DNA from 3 places in the Sphingobium sp. TomTYG46 genome. Region 2 is predicted to be linked to each of the others. Evidence: predicted binding sites of a transcription regulator. Region 2 holds the regulator's gene; each other region holds the start of a gene.
The links. Region 2 encodes LexA, which represses DNA repair genes until DNA is damaged. Its sites were predicted from a motif close to GTTCCNCNCTTGTTCT; they were not measured.
Positions count from the first base shown of each region.

Region 1 (4,255 bases), 1.2 Mb from region 2:
GCGATATGGACCGTTTCCATGTTGCTGAACGCGGTCAGCATCATCTTCACTTCGGTCGGCTTGAACACGCGGCCATATTTTTCGTGGTAGCAATCCTGCACTTCCACGTCTGCCTGCGTGAAGAAGCGGAAAATCTGGGTCAGCAGGTTGCGTTCGTGATCGGACAGCTTCTGCGCCCAGTCACGGCAATCCTCACCCAGCGGCACTTCCTCGGGCAGCCAGTGCAACTGCTGCTGGCGCTTCCAGAATTCATAGGCCCAGGGATATTCGAAAGGCTTGTAGACCTTGCTGGCTTGAAGAAGGGGCATTGGGTCGGCTCCGCGAATTAATGGACAAGCGCAACCTGCGCGGGCGCGAGACGTTTGGTCCCCGTCATTCCCGGCACAGGAGCAATATGATGGTTGATCTTACCAGCATCAAGGAACATGCTGAGGTTATTGGCGCTGATGGCGTCCATGTTGGCACTGTCGATCATGTCGAGGGTGCAGAAGGACATCAGCGTATCAAGCTGATCAAGGCGGATAGCGGCCAGGGAAGTCACTCCGGGCATCATCATTATATCAGCGAGGGACTGATCGCCGGGGTTGATGAGGATGGCACTGTGCGGCTCTCTGCGACCGGCGCCAACGCCGTTCTCTTTGAAGAAGAACAAGACGAGGGGTGACGGCTCCGGGGGTGATTGTGTGGGCGCGGCCGGTGTCGCCACCGCCGCGCCCATCCCCCCCATTAGCTCATTGGCACGCCAGGCATTCGTCATAGTCTGTGCTTCCCCCGGCCAGCTCGAATTTCGGTGCGTCGATGGTATTGTCGGCCTCCACCCCGCCAGCGAAACCGGCACGCTGCACCGACTTTGACCGCAGATAGTAGAGCGACTTGATACCCAGTTCCCATGCGCGGAAGTGAAGCATCATCAGGTCCCACTTTTCCACGTCCGCCGGAATGAACAGGTTCAGCGACTGCGCCTGATCGATGAAGGGCGTCCGGTCCGCGGCGAGTTCGAGCAGCCAGCGCTGGTCGATTTCGAAGCTGGTCTTGAATGTGTCCTTTTCTTCCTGGCTCAGGAAATCGAGATGCTGGACCGACCCGCCGCGTTCGAGGATCGTGTTCCAGACGTTCGTGCTATCCTTCGACTTGTCGCGCAGGATTTTTTCGAGATAGGGGTTCTTCACCACGAAGCTGCCCGACAGCGTCTTGTGCGTGTAGATGTTCGCCGGGATCGGTTCGATGCAGGCGCTGGTGCCGCCGCAGATGATACTGATCGACGCGGTGGGCGCGATCGCCATCTTGCAGCTGAACCGTTCCATCACGCCCATGTCGGCGGCGTCGGGGCACGGCCCACGCTCGACCGCGAGCTGCATCGAGGCTTCGTTCACCTTCACATTGATATGTTTGAAGATGCGCAGGTTCCAGCTCTTGGCCATCGCGCCTTCGAACGGAAGGCCACGGGCCTGGAGGAAGGAGTGGAACCCCATCACCCCCAGGCCCACTGACCGTTCGCGCTCCGCACTATATTTGGCCCGCGCCATTTCGTCCGGCGCTCGGTCGATATAGTCCTGCAGCACATTGTCGAGGAAGCGCATGACATCCTCAACAAAGACGGGGTCCTTGTTCCATTCGTCCCAGGTTTCCAGATTCAGGGACGAAAGGCAGCAGACCGCCGTCCGGTCATTGCCGAGATGGTCGCGACCCGTCGGCAAAGTGATTTCTGAACAAAGATTGGAAGTCGAAACTTTAAGGCCGAGATCGCGATGATGCTTGGGCATCATGCTGTTCACGGTGTCGGAGAAGACGATATAGGGTTCGCCGGTGGCAAGGCGGGTTTCCACCAGCTTCTGGAACAGGCTGCGCGCATCGACCGTGCCACGGACGGAGCCGTCCTTGGGCGATTTGAGCGAGAACTCAGCGCCGGTGCGGACCGCTTCCATGAACTCGTCGGTCAGCAGCACGCCATGGTGGAGGTTGAGCGCCTTGCGGTTAAAGTCGCCGCTCGGCTTGCGGATTTCCAGGAACTCCTCGATCTCCGGATGAGAGACGTCGAGATAGCAGGCGGCCGAACCACGGCGCAGCGAACCCTGGCTGATGGCGAGGGTGAGCGAATCCATAACGCGGACGAAGGGGATGATGCCGCTGGTCTTGCCATTAAGGCCGACCGGCTCACCAATGCCGCGCACGCTGCCCCAATAGGTGCCGATGCCGCCGCCGCGCGAGGCCAGCCACACATTCTCGTTCCAGGTGTTGACGATGCCTTCCAGGCTGTCATCGACGCTGTTCAGATAGCAGCTGATCGGCAAGCCGCGTCCGGTGCCGCCGTTCGACAGCACGGGCGTCGCGGGCATGAACCAGAGGCGCGAGATATAGTCATAGACACGCTGGGCATGCGCCTGGTCATCGGCATAGGCGGCGGCGACGCGAGCAAACAGGTCCTGGTAATTTTCGCCGGGCAGCAGATAGCGGTCCTTCAGCGTATCCTTGCCGAATTCGGTCAGCAGCGCGTCACGGCTTTCATCCGTCACGACATCGAAGCGCCGTTCCTGGATCGAAGAGGAGGACCGCACCGCCTTGGCGGGCGCAGCCTTCTTTTCCGTCACGGTTTCCACCACATCGTCAATAACCGTCGCCACGTCGCCTGCACCTGCCTGTTCGCTGTCTCGAAAATCCATGCGAGCCCCCGAATGTTCATGTTTCGTTCGATTCGGTCCTTTTCCGGTCAGTTCCGACCAGATGGCCTGCAACCGAGCCGAGCGGGGCACCTTCAGTGGATCGCCATGGACAAAACGCCCCTCGCCCGGAAAATGGTCCGGCCGTTACAATCACAATCTGTTGGGTAACCCCCGTTAACCCGATACAAGGGATAGTGCCACAGCCTTGAATGGTTGCAAGAGGGTAAATGACAGTTCGAGGACTCGTTACGGTTCCCAAGCTGTTCACCCGGCAACAATCCGTCACGCCGCATCGCAGCGACGCGCGGACTTCCCTCACTCTTGCAAAAGACAAGAGGGACAATGTGCGAACGAAAATAAATTTGGCTTGCCTCGGAAATTGCCCGGAACGGGTCAGGGGGCTTGTCCTTTTTACTAAGGATGGTGGTTCATCAAAGACTTATCCACAAGCTGATGTGGATTAACTGTGGATGAGAAAAAGCCCCGCCAGCGTGCTAAAAGCCCCGGTGCGCCTGACATAAGGCCCATGAATGAGAGGCAGCCATGATTCTCTATTATCACCCCCTTTCCTCCTATTGCTGGAAGGTGCTGATCGCCCTTTATGAGAATGACACGCCGTTCGAACGGGCAATGATGGAGGACCCCGGCGTGGCGGAAGCGTGGCTCGCGCTGTGGCCGCTGGGCAAGTTCCCGGTGCTGCGCGACGAGGCGCGGGACCAGACGGTCGCCGAGGCGAGCATCATCATCGAATATCTGGGGCAGCAGTGCCCCGGCCCCTTCCGCCCGATCCCCACCGATCCCGCCCAAGCGCTGGAGGTGCGGCTGATGGATCGGCTGTTCGACAATTATGTGATGACGCCGATGCAGAAGATCGTGGCCGACCGGCTGCGGCCCGACGATGCGCGCGATCCCCATGGCGTGGGCGAGGCGCGCATCCTGCTGGGCAAGGCCTATGCGATGCTGGAGGAGCGGCTCGGGGCGCGGCAATGGGCGGCCGGGGATGAATTCACCCTGGCGGACTGCGCGGCTGCCCCCGCCCTCTTCTATGCCGACAAGGTGGAGCCGATGCGCGGCGGCTTTCCGGCGCTGGCCGCCTATCTCGACCGGCTGGAGGCGCGGGCGAGCTTTGCACGGGTGCTGGAGGAGAAAGAGCCCTGGTGGCACATGTTTCCCTATGCCAACGGATAGTTCGGGATATCTGGACTCTCGGCACAATCCCTATTAGCCGCGCCTGCGAAGACCCGCCGTGCAGGGCCGGGCGCTAATTAGGGACATGAAGGCAAGATGACCGTCATCAAGACCGCCGATCTGATCGAGAGCGTCGCCGACGCGCTCCAGTTCATCAGCTATTATCACCCGATGGATTATATTCGCGCGCTGGGTAAAGCCTATGACGCCGAAGCCAATCCGGCGGCCAAGGACGCCATCGCCCAGATCCTGACCAACAGCCGCATGTGCGCCGAAGGGCACCGCCCGATCTGCCAGGATACCGGCATCGTCAATGTCTTCATCAAATGGGGCATGGACTGCCGCTTTGATGACAACAGCCGGTCGATGCAGGACGTGGTCGATGAGGGGGTGCGCAAGGCTTATCT
Region 1 is NZ_AP027324.1:1,948,492-1,952,746, forward strand. It holds gene ACZ5YV_RS09870 (ribonucleotide-diphosphate reductase subunit beta) at 1-308, opposite strand, end outside; gene ACZ5YV_RS09875 (DUF2171 domain-containing protein) at 398-664, shown strand; gene ACZ5YV_RS09880 (ribonucleoside-diphosphate reductase subunit alpha) at 732-2,660, opposite strand; gene ACZ5YV_RS09885 (glutathione S-transferase family protein) at 3,204-3,848, shown strand; gene ACZ5YV_RS09890 (fumarate hydratase) at 3,945-4,255, shown strand, end outside.
Region 1: the regulator LexA is predicted to act here: its motif matches at 2,912-2,927, upstream of ACZ5YV_RS09880 (ribonucleoside-diphosphate reductase subunit alpha).

Region 2 (4,255 bases):
GAAATGGCTCTGGCGCCGATCGCTTTGTTCCACTTTCACAAGGCCGGGATGATAGGCGCTTTTGCAAACCTGGTGGCTATCCCCCTGACGACCTTTGTCGTCATGCCGCTGGAAGCATTGGCTTTGCTGCTGGATGTTGTCGGTCTTGGGGCTCCTGCCTGGTGGTTGACGGGCCGCGCGCTCGATCTGCTGCTGCTGATCGCGCATGGGGTAGCGGCAAGTCCTTGGGCGATCGTCACCGCGCCTGCCGTGTCTAACGCGATTTTCGGGATCATCGTGCTGGGCGGCCTTTGGTGCCTGCTTTGGCGAAGCGCTTGGCGCTGGATGGGACTGGCCCCCGTGGCGCTGGGGATGGCCATCATTATTATGAGTTCGCCACCCGACATTCTGGTGACAGCGGATGGGCGCCATGTGGCCGTTCGCGGGCAGGACGGCGGCATGGCTATTCTGCGTGAGCGGGCAGGAGATTATGTCCGCGATATGATCGCAGAAAGTGCAGGCCATGGAGGTCCGCTGGGCGCTCTTGCAGACTTGCCCGAAGCGCGTTGTTCCATGGACTTATGCATGGTGGCCCTGACCGGAGGAGGGCGCATATGGCAGCTATTGGTGACGAGAAGCGGGGTTGTCGTGCCCAAGGACGGCCTGGCACGCGATTGCGCGCGTGCCGACATCGTTATCGCTGACCGTCGCCTGCCGTCATGGTGTCGGCCCCGCTGGATGAAAGCCGATCGGCGGTTGTTGGCACATACCGGCGGGCTGGCGATCGATCTTGATGGAGGAACCGTGCGAACCGGCAAAACAGTGGGCGACGCACATCCGTGGGTCGCCCGGCCTCCCTATTTACCGTCGCGCCGTCGATCCGATCAGTTGTACCGTCGCAGCAGACCAGCCAGCTTTCCTTGAATGCGCACCTGCTGCGAATCGTAGATTTGCGGCTCATAAGCATTGTTGGCCGGATCGAGCCTGACCTTAGGTCCCTGGCGATGATAATATTTCAGCGTCGCCTCGCTATCCTCGATTAGTGCGACCACGATTTGCCCCTCGCGCGCGACTTCGGTTCGCTGGATCAATGCGAAGTCACCGTCGAGGATGCCCGCGTCGATCATCGAATCGCCAGAAACCTCAAGAGCATAATGATCACCGGCACCCAGTAGAGCGGCAGGAACCGACAGCATGTTCTGTCCTTCCATGGCTTCTATGGGGACGCCTGCGGCAATCCGACCGTGAAGGGGAATGTCGATCACGTCGTTGGCTGCGACCGGGGCCTTGGCCGACAGTTGCGGCTTGGGTGTCGCTGCAACCTTGGGTGCGCGATGCATCGCTTCAGGAAGTTTCAAAACCTCCAGTGCTCGTGCCCGATTTGGCAGGCGACGGATGAATCCGCGTTCTTCCAGCGCATTAATCAACCGGTGAATCCCGGATTTCGACCGCAGATCGAGCGCTTCCTTCATCTCCTCGAACGAAGGTGAAACCCCGCCTTCCTCGAGCCGAGTTTGAATGAAGCTGAGCAATTCCTGTTGCTTGGGCGTCAGCATGCCGACTTATCCTCCATGGAACGGATGGAGAACACATAGGAAACGTAAGGGGGCAAGTCAAGCGGGCTTGCGCCAAGCGTAACGAAAGGAACGGACCTGCGTCACAGCCGTTCAATAGCGGCCTTCCCAAAGAGGGTGAATAGGAGAGTAAGATGGCGAACCAGAACGATCAGGACAAACAGCGCCGCCAGCAAGGTGGTGACCGCTCAAGCCAGGGCGGGCGTCAGCAGCAGCAGGAAAATCGCCAAGGTCAAATGGGCGAGAGCCGCAAGGACAAGAGCGATCACAGCAAGCAGCAGCGCTGATCTACGTTTGGTTGGATCACGGGGAGGGGCCGCATTGCGGCCCCTTTCTCATTGTCAGAGCGGAACGATGGTTACTTTGTCGCCTACGGCGGCTGGGGGTGAGTCGGCCGGTCGACGGATCAGGCACCCCGCTTGAGCCAGGGCTGCGGTCGCGGCGCTGTCCTGCGAGGTAACGGAGACCAAGCCGACATCGGTGAGGTAGGCACGAAGATAGTCGTCGCGCTCTCCTGTCGCGGGGAGGGGGGCGGCGAGTTCCGCGATCATCGTACGGGGTAGCGGGTTGGCGGCTCCGGCCATGTGCCGCACAAGGGGCAGCAGGAATAGCGTTGCTGTCACAAAGGCGGACACGGGGTTGCCGGGGAGACCGAGGAACAGGGTGTCACCCAGCTTTCCCGCCATGAGCGGCTTGCCGGGGCGCATGCGAATCTTCCAGAAATCCAAAGTGCCGCCTGCCGCCTGAAAAGCTGGCCTCACCAAGTCGTGATCGCCGACCGAGGCGCCCCCGGTTGATACGATGACGTCGGCCCCGGCAGCTTCTTTGAGCGATCGGACCATTGCGTCCAGATCGTCGGGAACGATGCCGAGGTCGATCACCTCCGCGCCTGCCTGACCTAGCATGGCCGCAAGCATGGGCGCGTTGGAGGACGGCAAGCGGCCAGAGGGCGTGGGCGCTCCGGGGGGGACGAGTTCATTGCCTGTAGAGATCAGGGCGATGCGCGGACGGCCGCCGACCGGGAGGGTTCCGTGGCCCCCAAGAACGGCAAGAGCAATCTGCGCGGGACCCAGTGCGGAACCGGCAGGCAGCAATAGATGATTTGCGCCAAAGTCGCTTGCCGCCGGGCGCACGTTTCGTCCTGTGGGTAGTGGAGAGCCGAGCGGGTGCACGAACTGGCCGTCCAGCTGCGCATCTTCCTGGATCAGGACGGTATCGGCACCGGGCGGCAGTGGTGCGCCGGTGAAGATGCGGCAGCATTCCCCCGGAGCCAAAGCGGAGGGGAGGGAGCCGCCTGCTGTACTTTCAGCGGTTAGGCGCCAGGGACCAGGCCATTCTGCCGCACGAATGGCGTAACCATCCATCGCCGATAGATTTGCCCAAGGCTGATCGCGCAGAGCAAAGATGTCCCGTGCGAGCCATCGGCCTGCACAGTTGGAAACCGGGGCATCCTCTTCCGGTAAGCGGCTACCCAGCGCAAGCAGGCGCGCCTGAGCCTCCGCGACCGGGAGCAGACTCATGGCGCGCGCCAGTCGCCCGACTTGCCGCCAGACTTTGCGAGCAGCCGGACATTACCGATAATCATGCCCTTATCGAGCGCCTTCGCCATGTCATAGATGGTCAGCAGCGCCGCAGAGGTGGCGGTAAGCGCCTCCATCTCAACGCCGGTTTGACCCGCGCTTCTGCTGGTCGCGGTGACGGTGACGCCCTCTGTTTCCAGATCGAAGTCGATGGCTACCGAGGTCAGGGCGATGGGATGGCATAGCGGGATGAGATCAGAGGTACGCTTTGCCGCCATGATGCCTGCCACTCGCGCTACCGCCAGCACATCGCCTTTCTTTACCAGTCCTTGCGCGATAGCGGCCGCGGCTTCGACACTCATGGCGATGTGGCCGGTGGCGATGGCTTCGCGGGCGGTCACGGCCTTGGCGGAAACATCGACCATATGGGCCGATCCATCCTCATCAAGATGGGTGAGCTTGCTCATGCGCCGGTCAGCAGCGCGCGGGTGGCGGCTTCGACATCGGACTGGCGCATCAGGCTTTCGCCTACCAGGAAGCATCGTACGCCATGTTCGGACATGGCGATCAGGTCGGCGTGGCTGCCAAGGCCGCTTTCAGCGACGAAGGTGCAGCCTTCCGGAGCCTGGCCGACCAGTTCGTAGGTGCGGGCGAAATCGACGCTAAAGTCTCGCAGGTCGCGGTTGTTGACGCCGATCAATCGTGAGCGGAGCTTCAGCGCGCGTTCCAGTTCATGGGCGTCGTGCACTTCGACGAGCGCATCCATGCCAAGGCCAAGTGCGGCATCCTCTATTTCCGCCATCTGATTGTCGTCCAGCGCGGCGGCGATGATGAGGATGGCGTCGGCTCCGAGCGAGCGGCTTTCGAGGACTTGCCAGGGATCGACCATGAAATCCTTGCGCAGGACGGGGAGGGCACAGGCGGAACGGGCGGCCATCAGATAGTCGTCATGGCCCTGGAAATAGGGTTCGTCTGTCAAGACCGACAGGCAGGCGGCACCAGCGGCGGCGTAGGCTTGAGCATGGGCGGGCGGGTCGAAATTTTCTCGGATCAGGCCCTTGGAGGGGCTGGCTTTTTTGATTTCCGCGATGAGGCCGAAGCCCGAGCGGGCGGCGCTGTCCAGTGCCTGGCGGAAGCCGCGTGGAGGTGTCTGTTCGGCTGCACGGGCGTGGAGTGTCGAGA
Region 2 is NZ_AP027324.1:489,509-493,763, forward strand. It holds gene ACZ5YV_RS02540 (ComEC/Rec2 family competence protein) at 1-903, shown strand, start outside; gene lexA (transcriptional repressor LexA) at 864-1,535, opposite strand; gene ACZ5YV_RS02550 (hypothetical protein) at 1,688-1,840, shown strand; gene ACZ5YV_RS02555 (molybdopterin molybdotransferase MoeA) at 1,895-3,073, opposite strand; gene moaC (cyclic pyranopterin monophosphate synthase MoaC) at 3,070-3,540, opposite strand; gene trpC (indole-3-glycerol phosphate synthase TrpC) at 3,537-4,255, opposite strand, start outside.

Region 3 (4,255 bases), 460 kb from region 2:
TGGATCAGCATCGAAACCGATCGCCGCGAAGATGTGGAGGTCAAGGGCTTCACCATCGACGCAACCCGCGACGTCGGCAAAGCCCGTCTGACCCTGTTGAGAATGGCTGCCTAACACTATCGTCCGACCCGAAAAAACGCAGACGGGAGGGACAAAAGCTCTCCTCCCGCAAGCGGGCGGGGCCGGGGGTGGGCCTGCGAGCGGGCGGGCCATTCACCCCACCCATCAATCAAGCCGCTTCAGCATCCTCATAAGCCTGCGCTTCCTTGCCAATCAATATCTCGGCCAGGAACCAATAGGCCTTGCCCCACGCTTCCAACACGGCGTCCGTGGCAACTTCCGCGCCCAGAACATCGCGGATCGCGGGCAGCAGCGCTTCGGCAACCTTGGGATAATGTTCGGCCTTCACGCCGGTTTCGACGTGCCGCTGCACCATGCGCTCGACCGCGCCGGTCAAAGCCTGCAACTTGTCGATATTCTCGGCATAGCCCAGGATCGCCGCAGCCAGACGCTTGGGCTGCTCACCGCTGTCCTGCGCCGCCTGGTCGAACATGTCCTTGATCGATGCATCCTGGAACAGGCGCGCATACATGGCGGTCGTGATTTCCACCCCATGGCTCCGCAGCGCAGGAGCGGTTGCCTTGACGATCGCGATGGTTTCAGCGCTGAGCTGGCTCATACATGCACCCCTTTGAACTAGAGACTCGGTAACGACGCCTTTACGGTACATCTTTAAACATGTAAACAATCTACATGTTTGATCCGCAAACCTCGTTCAATTAACGCATTCCCTCATGCAATTGACCCGTCACACCGACTACGCCCTGCGCGTCCTCATCCATCTGGCCGTCACGCCAACAGGTCGCGCAACCATCCCCGAGGTCGCAGACGCCTACGCTCTTTCGCGAAACCATTTGATGAAAGTCGTCCACCACCTCGGCCAAGGCGGCTTCATCCTAACCCAGCGCGGCAGAGGCGGCGGCTTCACCCTGGCCCGTGTTCCTGAAGCAATCAGACTGGGCGATGTGGTTCGTCACACCGAAACGGACATGAACCTGGCAGACTGCGCAGGCTGCGGCCTCCGCGCGGCTTGTGGCCTATCGGGTATTTTGAGGGCCGCGACGACAGCTTTTCTCGCTGTGCTTGATCAGCACAGCCTGGCGGACGCCGCCAAAGACAGAACCGGGCTGGCAGCGCTTATTGCCGCCCTGCCCGGTTCTGTCTCTTCGGTCAGCGATGCCTGCGCGCCGACCTCTTCGAACGCGGTGCCTCGCCTGGATTGATGCAGCTATCCTGTACCGTGCGACTGCATAGCGGATAATCTTTACCGCTCGCAGGCGGAGGGGTCATGTTCCCGCCAACGGTAACCGGATTCGCCGAACTGCCCACGGGCGCGGCAGGGTCTTTGGGCATGCCCGGCGTTGCGGGCATCATACCGGTGTCAGCTGGAACCTCTCCAGTCGGCTGACCAGCATTGGGATCTGCCGCTGTGGCAGGGTTCGCAGGCGTAGCAGGATCCGTCGGCATGCTATTAGTGGCTGGGGGTTGGGCCGTATTGGCCGGCACACCCTGAGCGATCGCAATGCCAGTAGCGCCGGTGGTAAAAGCCAGCATGGCGGCACTCGCAAGCATGATCGATTTCATGGGTAATCCTTTCCTGTTAATCACCCCGTTCTGCCTCTTGGCGGGTAGAGAACCAGATCGGTGACGCACGCGTTCCGATGTCGGCGACGAACTGTGGCTCTGCTGCTATCAGGCGATGACGACTGTCTCAGCAAAGCGTTCAAGTCTGAATTGCGCGCCCCTTTCCCCCACTGGAACCGCTTGGCCTTGACTTAACGACATGACGAGAGGCTGAGGGATATCGAAGGTGAACATCGTGACCTTCCCCCTTGCATTATTCCCCTTTTGTTCTCATAGATTGCTATCAATCACACGTGGTCAAGCCCTTGCTCCCTCTATCCATGCTCCCTAGTTGTTGACCATGACCCTTCCCGCTCCCTCGCCTGATGATCCGCCCTATCTTCAAGGCCTCAATGAGCCGCAACGGGAAGCCGTCCTTACCACTGAAGGGCCGGTCCTGGTGCTGGCGGGCGCGGGAACGGGCAAGACGGCTGCGCTGACCGCAAGACTGGCGCATCTTATAGCTACGCGCCGTGCCTATCCGTCGGAAATCCTGGCGGTCACCTTCACCAACAAGGCCGCGCGCGAAATGCGCGAGCGTGTCGGACGCATGATCGGTCCCGCAGTGGAAGGAATGCCATGGCTCGGCACGTTCCATGCTATCGCTGCCAAAATGCTTCGCAGACATGCCGAATTGGTCGGCCTGCAATCCAACTTCACCATTCTTGATACAGACGATCAGCTTCGACTGATGAAGCAGCTGATCCAGGCTGAAGGGATTGATGAAAAGCGCTGGCCCGCGCGGCAGCTTGGTGGCTTGATCGATCAGTGGAAGAATAAGGGGCTGACGCCTAACGAAATCAGCGCGGGAGATAGCGAATCTTACGGGAACGGGCGCGGGCAGAAACTATATGCTGCCTATCAGGCCCGCCTTCGCGATGTAAATGCTTGCGACTTCGGCGACTTGCTGCTCCATGTGCTCACCATATTGAAGCGTCACCGGGATGTGCTCGAAAGCTATCAACAGCGGTTCCGCTATATCATGGTGGACGAGTATCAGGACACCAACAGCAGCCAGTATCTCTGGCTCCGCCTGCTCGCTCAGCAGCGCAAAAATATTTGCTGCGTGGGTGATGATGACCAGTCCATCTATTCGTGGCGCGGGGCGGAAGTCGCCAACATCCTGCGATTTGAAAAGGACTTCCCGGGCGCCAAGATTGTCCGCTTGGAGCAGAATTACCGATCCACGCCTCATATCCTGGGCGCCGCATCCGGTGTGATCGCCGAAAATGGCAACAGGCTAGGCAAGACGCTCTGGACCGACATCGACATCGGGGAGAAAGTCCGCGTTATCGGCGTTTGGGATGGGCCAGAAGAGGCTCGCCGTGTCGGCGACGAAATCGAGGCGATCGAGCGCACCGGTCGATCGTTGGAGGAGGTAGCCATCCTTGTCCGCGCGCAGCACCAGACCCGCGAATTTGAAGATCGATTCATTCAGATCGGTCTTGCATATAGGATTGTGGGCGGCTTTCGGTTTTACGAGCGGGCTGAGATCCGCGACGCGCTTGCCTATCTTCGCCTGGTCAACCAACCGGCCGACGACCTAGCGTTTGAAAGGATCGTCAATGTTCCGAAGCGCGGCTTAGGTGACAAAGCCGTGGAGAAACTTCACCGGCTTGCTCGGGCCGAGGCTATACCCTTAGCGCTCGCTGCTGCACGAATTCTCGATACCGACGAAATGACTCCGCAAGCGCGCCGCAGTCTTGGCGCCTTTATCGGGGATTTGGCCCGCTGGCGCGACCGTGCGACCCAGCTTCCCCATGCTGAACTCGCGCGCCAGATACTGGATGAAAGCGGTTACACGGCCATGCTTCAGGCGGAGCGCACCGCCGAAAGCGCGGGCCGCCTCGAAAACCTGAATGAACTTACTCGCGCGATGGAGGAATATGAAACGCTGGGCGCGTTCCTCGAACATGTGTCGCTGGTCATGGATAATGACGCGCAAGCCGAGGAACGGAAGGTCACGATCATGACCATCCATGCGGCCAAAGGGCTCGAATTCGACACCGTTTTCCTCGCGGGTTGGGAAGAGGGTATTTTTCCTTCTCAACGAGCGTTGGACGAAGGTGGTCTCAACAGTCTGGAGGAGGAACGTCGGCTCGCCTATGTGGCGATTACCCGCGCCAGGAAGCTGTGCGTCATCCTTCATGCGGCGAACCGGAGAATATATGGCCAGTGGACCAGCTCCATCCCGTCACGGTTCGTAGGGGAGCTACCCCCTGAACATGTCGAGGAGGAAAGCAGCATGGCGGGCGGCGCATCCCTATGGCGTGCCAACTGGTCCGAGCGCGCTGATCCCTTCTCCGACGTACAACGAGGCAGCGGGCGTGGCCCAGGCTGGCAGAGGGCGCAACAAAGTGGCCAGTTCTCCCGCGAACCCGTGCGGATCGTGGAAGCTCGCGCCTCGGCGGTATCCCTCGGCAACAAGGGGCGAGATGATATGCACCTGGGGTTGCGCGTATTTCACCAGAAATTTGGTTACGGCACGATTGCGGAGATCGAGGGCAACAAACTCGAGATCGATTTTGAAACGGCAGGCCGTAAGCGCGTGATGGATAGCTTCGTGCAGCCA
Region 3 is NZ_AP027324.1:953,714-957,968, forward strand. It holds gene rsmD (16S rRNA (guanine(966)-N(2))-methyltransferase RsmD) at 1-114, shown strand, start outside; gene ACZ5YV_RS04845 (globin domain-containing protein) at 230-679, opposite strand; gene ACZ5YV_RS04850 (Rrf2 family transcriptional regulator) at 795-1,283, shown strand; gene ACZ5YV_RS04855 (ATP-dependent helicase) at 1,985-4,255, shown strand, end outside.
Region 3: the regulator LexA is predicted to act here: its motif matches at 1,900-1,915, upstream of ACZ5YV_RS04855 (ATP-dependent helicase).